3 linked regions of the Salinigranum rubrum genome follow. The protein of the gene in region 1 binds, or shares a complex with, the protein of each later gene. Links are inferred from orthologs where the notes say so. Each region holds a gene or a part of one and is shown on either strand. Other genes may lie near its edges. The genes, in order: C2R22_RS03980, rpl7ae and C2R22_RS15850.

What was found.
Region 2: C2R22_RS03980 (region 1) and rpl7ae share a complex: the UniProt entries of both Methanocaldococcus jannaschii proteins name them as parts of the 50S ribosomal subunit. The link is inferred for Salinigranum rubrum from one-to-one orthologs.
Region 3: C2R22_RS03980 (region 1) and C2R22_RS15850 share a complex: the UniProt entries of both Methanocaldococcus jannaschii proteins name them as parts of the 50S ribosomal subunit. The link is inferred for Salinigranum rubrum from one-to-one orthologs.

Annotation. Positions count from the first base shown.
Region 1 is NZ_CP026309.1:837,178-840,243, reverse strand. What follows is about bases 4-2,917. They hold C2R22_RS03980 (50S ribosomal protein L37ae), read left to right. Parts: upstream 4-1,281; coding sequence 1,282-1,554; downstream 1,555-2,917. Other genes in these bases: C2R22_RS03965 (hypothetical protein), read right to left, coding at 2,029-2,917; C2R22_RS03970 (KEOPS complex subunit Pcc1), read left to right, coding at 1,711-1,986; C2R22_RS03975 (DNA-directed RNA polymerase subunit P), read left to right, coding at 1,560-1,694; C2R22_RS03985 (NAD-dependent epimerase/dehydratase family protein), read right to left, coding at 232-1,188; C2R22_RS03990 (DUF2103 domain-containing protein), read left to right, coding at 4-225. Outside these bases: more of C2R22_RS03990, read left to right, coding at 1-3; more of C2R22_RS03965, read right to left, coding at 2,918-3,066. UniProt on the Methanocaldococcus jannaschii protein: Binds to the 23S rRNA.
Region 2 is NZ_CP026309.1:2,517,981-2,521,034, forward strand. Bases 114-3,015 are described here. They hold rpl7ae (50S ribosomal protein L7Ae), read left to right. Parts: upstream 114-1,334; coding sequence 1,335-1,697; downstream 1,698-3,015. Other genes in these bases: tmcA (tRNA(Met) cytidine acetyltransferase TmcA), read right to left, coding at 114-1,035; C2R22_RS12355 (30S ribosomal protein S28e), read left to right, coding at 1,704-1,928; C2R22_RS27465 (50S ribosomal protein L24e), read left to right, coding at 1,928-2,377; ndk (nucleoside-diphosphate kinase), read left to right, coding at 2,374-2,853. In the rest of the region: more of tmcA, read right to left, coding at 1-113; C2R22_RS12370 (selenium-binding protein SBP56-related protein), read left to right, coding at 3,018-3,054. UniProt on the Methanocaldococcus jannaschii protein: Multifunctional RNA-binding protein that recognizes the K-turn motif in ribosomal RNA, the RNA component of RNase P, box H/ACA, box C/D and box C'/D' sRNAs.
Region 3 is NZ_CP026309.1:3,245,698-3,248,735, reverse strand. Bases 146-3,031 are described here. They hold C2R22_RS15850 (50S ribosomal protein L3), read left to right. Parts: upstream 146-1,023; coding sequence 1,024-2,040; downstream 2,041-3,031. Other genes in these bases: C2R22_RS15840 (50S ribosomal protein L23), read left to right, coding at 2,780-3,031; rpl4p (50S ribosomal protein L4), read left to right, coding at 2,040-2,783; C2R22_RS15855 (putative RNA uridine N3 methyltransferase), read left to right, coding at 160-1,017. Outside these bases: more of C2R22_RS15840, read left to right, coding at 3,032-3,034; C2R22_RS15835 (50S ribosomal protein L2), read left to right, coding at 3,035-3,038. UniProt on the Methanocaldococcus jannaschii protein: One of the primary rRNA binding proteins, it binds directly near the 3'-end of the 23S rRNA, where it nucleates assembly of the 50S subunit.

The sequences.
Region 1 (3,066 bases):
GTCGTCCCCGGGCCCATCGAGGCGGGCGGGATGAGTTCTCGAAAGGGGTTGCGCGCGAAGGTGACGCGCGCGGACGGGAACGGCAACGTCCGACTCCTTCTCAGGGCGGGGTCGAGCGTCCAGGAGAACCGCGTCGTGACGACGGCGATGGACCGCGAGACGGGCGAACGCGTGCGTGAGGACCTCAACGCGGCGCTCCGCGAAGAAGGGTTACAGGAGGAGTAAGCGGACTCAAAGAGTCGGTGAGACGCCCACCTGCCGGTACCACGCCACCGTCTCGGCGATCGCGTCCTTGTGCGAGGTCGGTTCGAGTTCGAACGTCGAATCGAACTTCGCCGACGAGACGACGAACGGTTCCTCGAACTCGTAGCGCATCTCGTCGAGTTCGCGCATCGTCGGCGAGACGACGCCGGCGAGGCGGACGAACCACCCGGGTGCGACGCGCATCCGTGGCTCGACGCCGGCTTCCTCGGCGACCAGTTCGACGAACTCCCGGGTCGTGAGCGTCGCCGCCGAGGGGACGTGCCAGACTTCCCCCCACGCCCGCTCGTCGTCGCCGAGGAGGACCAGCGCGCGGGCGAAGTCACCGACGTAGGTGTAGGTGTGTGGCTGGTCCGGGTCGCCGATGACTTCGGCTCGCCTCCCATCGATGAGGTTCCCGAAGACGCGCTCGCCGACCGTCGACTCGCGGACGCGCGGGCCGTAGAAGTCGGAGGCCCGGGCGAGGGTCGCGCGGACCTCGCCGGCCTCGTGGGCGTCGAGGACGCGTCGGGCCATCTCCGCCCTGACCGTTCCTTTTCTCGTCTCGGCGTCCCACGGGAGGTCCTCGGTGACGGGACCGTCGACCGCGCCGTAGCAGTAGAGGTTGTCCGCACAGACGAGGGCGGCGTCGGCCGCCATCGCGCCCGCGAGGACGCCCTCCCAGATTGGCGGGAACGCCGCGGGCCAGTCGGTGTACGGTGCGTTCGTGCAGTTGTAGACGACGCTCGCGCCCGCACAGGCGCGGCGGGCGGCGTCGTGGTCCGTCACGTCGGCGGCGGCCACCTCGACGTCGGCGTGGACGTCGGCGACGCCGCTGCGGTTCACGACGCGGACGTCGACAGCGTCGCCGTCGCGCGAGCGGAGTTCGTCGACGACGGCGAGACCGAGCGGGCCGGTCCCGACGACGACGTGGAGCGGTCGACTCATACGTCGGAGACGAGCGCGAGGGGCATAATTCTGTGTCGTCGAGCGCGACGACTCGTAGGGTTTATCCCTCCGCTCGGGGTACATCGCGGTACTATGGCCGACAGCAAAGCGAGCAAGGTCGGGAGCGCCGGCCGGTTCGGCGCGCGGTACGGGCGCGTGGCCCGCCGACGTGTCAAGGAGATCGAAGCGGAGATGCGCGACTCGAAGGTCGACGGCGACGACGTCAAGCGCGTCGGGACGGGCATCTGGAAGAACGAACGCACCGGCGAACTCTTCACCGGCGGCGCGTACCGCCCGCAGACGCCCGGTGGCCGGCAGGTCACCCGCTCGATCCGCGCGGCACTCAGCACCGAGAGCGACGAGTAGGACCGATGAGTTACAAGTGTTCCCGCTGCAAGCGCGACGTCGAACTGGACGAGTACGGCGGGGTCCGGTGCCCGTTCTGTGGGCACCGCGTCCTCCTGAAAGAGCGCGCGCCGACGGTCAAGGAAGTCCCCGTCGAGTAGCGGCGGGGAGCGGACGGTGACACCGACCCTCGCACCCGACGACGACTACCCCCACAGTATCGGGTTGTCTTTCGAGTACGACGACGAGCGGGTCGCTCGGGTCGTCGGCGACGCCGTCGCCGTCGAGGTGGGAGAGATCGACGACGACCGCTCGACCGCACGCGTCGCTCGCGACGGGGACCGCCTCGCGGTCGACGTGTTCGCGCGCGACCTCGTCGCCCTCCGCGCGGGCGTCAACACGTGGATTCGCCTCGTCGAGACCGCCGAGGACGTCTGTTCGCTGGCGGCGTGAGCGCCCGGCCGACGGAGAGGTGGACGTATCGAGACGACACGACTACCGGGGGTACGCGAACGTGTGTCTGTCGTCCCCGGTGAGCGTGCGCGGACGGGTCGTCTCGAACACCCGAACGCCGTTGAGCCAGAGTCGGAACTCGGCGAGTTCCCAGGAGGCCTCGAAGTTGCTCTGCTTGTGGACCGTGACGCCGTCTATCTCCGCGAGGCGGATGGGGTCGTCGGTGGTCCGGTCGGTCGAAAAGAACGGGTCGACCGCGAACCGGTCGCGGTCGCCCGGTTCGAAGTCGTTCGAGCCGAAGAAGTCCTCCGTGAGTGCCGTGTTCAGGCGCCACCGTTCGCCCGCGAGTTCGAGGAAGACGGCGCTGTCCGTCCCGTCGTCGCCCGTGACGAGTTCGACCAGGATGCTGTCGACGACGTCGTGTCCGAGGGCCGCCCGGGTTCCCGACTCGGGGCGCAGGTCGTACCGGTCGAGCGCGGCACGGACGCTCTCGCGTCCCCGCGCTCGATTCCGCGGGTCCCCGAGCGCCGACACCGAGTCGCGAACGCTCGCGTCGGCGTGGGCCTCGTAGCGGTCGAGGACCGCCCGCGCGTACGCGTCTGCTCCGTCGGGGTTCGGGTGGAACGACGGCGCGAACGTGCACATCAGGTGTTCGATGAACGCGTCGTCGCCGACCCCGACCATTCCCAGGAAGCCCTCGATGCCATCGAGCAGGTCCTCGAAAGAACCGTCGACGTGTGTCTCACCGCCGTGACAGACGGCGTGTCGCTCGTCACCGACCGTCGCGTGGCCCATCGAGGGAGCGGGCCACAGCCAGGCGCGGTCGGCGTTCGTGCTGTTTTCCGGGCCGAACCCCGGCGACGCGAAGAGGACGCCCGGCCCGTCGAGTTCGCGGTCGGCCTCCGCGACGGCCTTGCGGACGTAGTGGCGCTGCCGGCGGTTGAAGAAGAGCACGTTCTGGACGGCGAACGCCTTCCCGAGTTCGCCGAGCAGTCCGGCCGCGACGCCGACCGGGAGGCCGAACACCAGCGCGAGCGCCAGCGTCAACTCGGCGAGTTTCAGGTCCGACTCGTCGCTCAG
Region 2 (3,054 bases), 1.7 Mb from region 1 along the record:
AAACGATGTGAGAAGGTGAACCGGGAGCGCCGCCGCCTCGTCGACGAGGAGGACGTCCGCGGGTTCGGACCCCACTTCCGCCGGTCGGCAGAAACGGATCCGCCCACCACCGCTACCTCCCCCAGCGCCGCCTGGGTCGACGCTGACGACGTGCGCATCGGCGTCGTGGCTCGCCTCGACGCCGAGCGTCTCGAGGAGTTCGAGCGCGCGTCGGAACGCCTCCTCGGCGTTTCGGTACCGTGGGGCCGTCACGAGGACGCTCTCCCCTTCGGCTGCGAGACACGCCGCGGCGAGGCCGGCCGCGCTGGATTTGCCCCTCCCGCGGTCGGCCTCGACGACGACTGCCTCCGTCCCTCCTCGGAGTCGCTCCAGTGCCGCGAGCGCCCGCGACTGGTCGCGGGTTCGACACGCCTCGTACGCCACGCGGGGGAAGGCGGCGGCGGCGGGCGTCGCCGGCGCGGTTCGACCGCCGGCGAACACGTCAGCGTCCGTCTCGCCCGTGCGCCGAACGGTCTCTCCACCGTCGCCGTCCACCTCGACGAGAGCGACACCCGGGTGCGCCCACAGGAGGTCGACGAGTCGCCGTCGGAAGCGCCCGGTCACCGCCTCGGTCGGGAAGGGTGGAACCGCGAGGCTCTCGTCGAACGCACTCTTCGAATCGGGCCACGCATCCAGCGACGGAGTCAGGAGGATCAGGAGGCCCCCGCCGTCGACGACGCCCGAGAGCTTCCCGAACAGATTCGGCGAGAACCCCTCGTGTGCGTCGCAGACGACCACCGACCGGGTGGTTCCGAGAAGCGAGTCGGTGCGGGCGGGCGAGACGCGGTCGAACCGAACGCCCTCGCGGGTGGTGACGAACGTGACCGCGTCGTCGTCGACGTCCGCGCCGTCGACCGCCGAGAACGCGGCGTCCCATCCGGCGTCACGGTCACCGCTCAACACGAGGAGGCGGCGCTGGTCGGTCGCCCGCGCGCGGGCGCTGAGGTCGCCGGCCAGCGCCCGGACGGTCGAGGTCGGGGGGGACGAATCCGCCATCGGCGGCCGTTGGTCGAGCGCGCGTAAGGCGGTTCGGGTTCCGCTCGGGTCGCTCGGAGGCCCCTGACTGAAGGTGTCCTCGTCAGCCGCGTCCCCGACTCCGAGCAGACGATGCGTGTGCCCGTATCGCACGCCGTGACGGGTTTGAAAGCGTTTTTATGGAGTGGTGCGCTACGACTGCGTACACCCCTGTCCGTGGTCGATGACTACTCCTCGCCGTCAGGGAACTCCGCCGTGACGGCGGACGCCGGAAGACCGGTTCGGCGAGGCAGTCGAGCCCCGGGAGGGAGGAGGATACAATGCCAGTTTACGTCGATTACGATGTACCCGCAGACCTCGCCGAAAGTGCCATCGAGGCGCTCGAGGTCGCACGAGACACAGGAACCGTAAAGAAAGGAACGAACGAGACCACGAAGGCGGTCGAGCGCGGTAACGCCGTGCTCGTCCTCGTCGCCGAAGACGTCTCCCCCGAAGAGATCGTGATGCATCTCCCCGAACTCGCCGAGGAGAAGGGCATCCCGTACATCTTCGTGGAGACGCAGGACGACATCGGCCACGCCGCCGGCCTCGAAGTCGGCAGCGCCGCCGCGGCCATCGTCGACGCCGGCGAGGCCGAGGAGAGCGTCGAGGACATCGCCTCGAAGGTCGAGGAACTCCGATAACCGACAATGAGCGCAGAAGAGAGCGCCAGCGACTCCACCTCCGCGGAGGTCATCGAGATCGTCGGCAAGACCGGCATGCACGGCGAGGCAATGCAGGTCAAGTGCCGCATCCGCGAGGGCTCGAACCAGGGTCGCATAATCACGCGGAACGTGCTGGGCCCCGTCCGCGAGGGCGACATTCTCCAACTCAGAGAGACCCAGCGCGACGCCGACTCCATCGGAGGACAGTAATGGTCGAGAAACGAACCTGCGACTACACCGGCGACGAGATCGAACCCGGCACGGGGACGATGTTCGTCAGGACCGACGGCACGGTTCTGCACTTCAAGAACTCGAAGGCGGAGAAGAACTACCTGCTGGGTCGGGAGGCCCGCGAACTCGAGTGGACTACCACCGGTCGCCAGCAGGCGGAGCGTGCACGGGCGTCCCGGGACGCGGCCACTCAGGCGGTCGAGGCGGAGGCCGAAGCGGCCGAACCCGACGCGGACGAAGCGGAGGACGTCGCCGCTACCGACGAATCCGACGAGGCTGAAGCGGAGGACGTCGCCGCTACCGACGAATCCGACGCGGACGAGGAGACCGAGGCCGACGAATCCGACGCGGACGAGGAGACCGAGGCCGACGAATCCGAAGCCGACGAGGAAGTCGAGGCTGACGACGAGGAGGACGACGAAGAATGAGCCACCACGACGAGCGCACGTTCGTGATGGTGAAGCCCGACGGGGTCCAGCGCGGCCTCATCGGAGACATCGTCTCGCGCTTCGAGGAGCGCGGACTGAAACTCGTCGGCGCGAAGTTCATGCGGATCGACGAGGAACTCGCCCACGAGCACTACGGCGAGCACGAGGGCAAACCCTTCTTCGAGGGCCTCGTCGACTTCATCACCTCCGGACCGGTCTTCGCGATGGTCTGGGAGGGCGCCGATGCGACCCGCCAGGTGCGGAAGATGATGGGCGAGACCGACCCCGCCGACTCCCCGCCGGGGACCATCCGCGGCGATTATGGGCTGGACCTCGGTCACAACGTCATCCACGGCTCCGACCACGAGGACGAGGGCGCCAACGAGCGCGAGATCGACCTCTTCTTCGATAGCGAGGAACTCGTCGACTGGGATCTCGACTCGGCTGCGTGGGTCTACGAAGACGAAACCCACTGACAGCGAAACCGTCTCGGCGTTTTTTCGACGACACTCACACGCGAAAGCCGTCTCCGTCGGCGTTCACGACGCCGACCGACGGCTGACGTCGTCGCTTCCGTTCACCGGAAACGTAGTGTAATCCAACAATAAATTGTTAATCATTGTCCATCGTATCGGAGGGTATGAGTGATGCGGAAACTCCCGGCGGGCACACACACG
Region 3 (3,038 bases), 2.4 Mb from region 1 along the record:
CACGGGATACTCTGTGGTCGTACCGAGTGACTCTCACACACGAATTCGTGCGTCTGTGAGACTGTCAGCCCCTCACACCCACACACGCGATTCGCTACCCTTTTCAACGAGGCTCAGGTACGTTGGATACAGTCTAGACGCGACGATGGACGGCTCGGCATGACACTCAGCGTACTCGTGCCGTCTTCCCTCGTCCGGGAAGCCGAAGACCAACGCGAGGCGACTCGCAAACTCGGCTACGTCGCCCGTGCGGCGACGGTGTTCCGGGCGGACCGACTCGTCGTCTTCCCCGACCGGGAAGGCGAACGCGAGTGGGGAGGCGGGTTCGTCGAAACCGTGCTGCGGTACGCCGCCACACCACCCCACCTCCGAAAGGAGGTGTGGGACAGGCGGGACGAACTGGCGTACGTCGGTGTCCTGCCGCCCCTCCGAATCGCGTCTACGACCGGCTCCGATTCGAACGAATCGGGGTCGTTAACACAGGGAATCGTGACTGAGGTCGGACCTGAAGGCCGCGTTCGGGTCACTTGCGGACTGCAACACCCGATCTCCCTCCTCACTCCCCCTCACATGAGGGTCGAGGAGGGAGAGCGCGTCACCATCAGGATCTCTTCGAGAGAGCCGGTCCGTGCGCGGATCGTCGACGCCCCGCAGCCGGGGTACGACGTCTCCCGGATGGACCTCGCGGAAGCGCTTGGCCGCCCCGACGCCGGGATTCGCGTGGCGACATCCCGATTCGGGCGACCGCTGTCCGCCCACGACGTGGCGGACCTCTCCCGACAGGTCGCCGGAGGCGCGACAGTCGCCTTCGGCGCGCCGGGTCGGGGCCTTCCGGACATCCTCGGCATCGAGACCGAGGCCGTCGCCGCCGCCGGAGGCGGCGAAGTCGAACCCGACGATCCGGGGTTCGACCTCTGGCTGAATACGATTCCGAATCAGGGCAGCGAGGTCGTGCGGACGGAGGAAGCGATGTTCGCCTCCCTCGCGCCCCTGACACTCCCAAGCCAGACGGAGTAAACACACATGCCACAACCAAGCAGACCACGCAAAGGCTCGATGGGCTACAGCCCGCGAAAGCGCGCGACGTCGGAAGTCCCGCGGTTCCGCTCGTGGCCCGACGACGATGGCTCCCCTGCGCTGCAGGGCTTCGCCGGCTACAAGGCCGGGATGACCCACGTCGTCATGGTCAACGACCACGCGAACTCCGCCCGCGAGGGGATGGAGGAGTCCGTGCCGGTGACCGTCGTCGAGACGCCGCCGATGCGCGCCGTCGCCCTCAGAGCCTACGAACAGACGCCGTACGGTATGAAGCCGACCACCGAGGTGTGGGCGAGCGAGTTCCACGAGGACCTCTCGCGCACGATCTCGCTGCCGGCCGAAGACACGTTCGAAGACGACGCCGACGACCTTCGCGCCCTCCTCGACGAGGGCAGCGTGGACGACCTCCGGGTCATCACCCACACGGTCCCCGGCGCGCTCGCGAACGTCCCGAAGAAGAAGCCCGACGTGATGGAGACGCGCATCGGCGGCGGCTCCCTCTCGGAGCGCGCCGACTTCGCGCTCGACCTCCTCGAAGAGGGCGGCGAGCACGCCATGAACGACGTGTTCCGCCCCGGGCAGTACCTCGACGCGTCGGGGATCACGAAGGGGAAGGGCACCCAGGGCCCCGTCAAGCGCTGGGGCGTCCAGAAGCGCAAGGGCAAGCACGCCCGACAGGGGTGGCGGCGCCGCATCGGTAACCTCGGCCCGTGGAATCCGTCGCGCGTGCGCTCGACCGTCCCCCAGCAGGGACAGACGGGCTACCACCAGCGCACGGAGCTCAACAAGCGCCTCATCGACGTCGGCGACGGCTCCGAGGCCAGCGTCGACGGCGGGTTCGTCAACTACGGCGAGGTCGACGGCCCGTACGCCCTCGTCAAGGGCTCGCTGCCGGGGCCGAACAAGCGGCTCCTGCGGTTCCGCCCGGCCATCCGACCGAACGACCAGCCGCGCCTCGACCCCGAGGTGCGCTACGTCTCCACAGCCTCGAACCAAGGATAATGAAAGCAACAGTACGCGACCTGAACGGCGACGACGCGGGCGAGGTCGACCTCCCCGACGTGTTCGACACGCCCTACCGCCCGGACCTCATCCAGCGGGCGGTCGTCGCCGCGCAGGCCAACCGGAAGCAGGCGTACGGCGCCGACCCCTACGCCGGGATGCGAACCCCGGCGGAGTCCTTCGGGAGCGGCCGCGGCATGGCTCACGTCCCCCGCGAGAACGGGCAGGGCCGTCGCGTCCCCCAGACCGTGGGTGGCCGCAAGGCCCACCCGCCGAAGGCCGAGAAGGACCAGGGGAAGCGAATCAACGACAAGGAGCGGCAACTCGCCGTCCGATCGGCTATCGCGGCCACCGCGGACGTCGACCTCGTACGCGAGCGCGGACACCAGTTCGATTCCGAACTGGCGCTCCCGCTCGTCGTCTCGGACGACTTCGAGGACCTCGTGAAGACGAAAGAGGTCGTCGCGTTCCTCGAATCGATCGGCACCCACGCCGACATCGAGCGCGCGGACGAGCGGAAGGTCCGTGCCGGTCGCGGGAAGACCCGCGGTCGCAAGTACCGCCGGGCGAAATCGATCCTCTTCGTCACGAGCGAGGAGCCGTCGAAGGCGGCTCGCAACCTCGCCGGTGCCGACGTCGCCACCGCGGCGAACGTCTCGGCGGAGGACCTCGCACCGGGCACCCACGCCGGTCGACTGACCGTGTGGACCGAGAGCGCCCTCGCGGAGGTGGCCGACCGATGAGTGGAATCATCCACCACCCGCTCGTCACCGAGAAGGCGATGAACGAGATGGACTTCGACAACAAGCTCCAGTTCATCGTCCACCTCGACGCCACCAAGGCGGAGGTCCGCGATGAGATCGAGCGCCGCTACGAGGTCACCATCGACAAGGTGAACACGCAGGTGACGCCCAAGGGGAAGAAGAAGGCGACCGTCCGACTCAACGAGGAGGACGACGCACAGGAGATCGCCTCCAGAATCGGGGTGTTCTAGATGG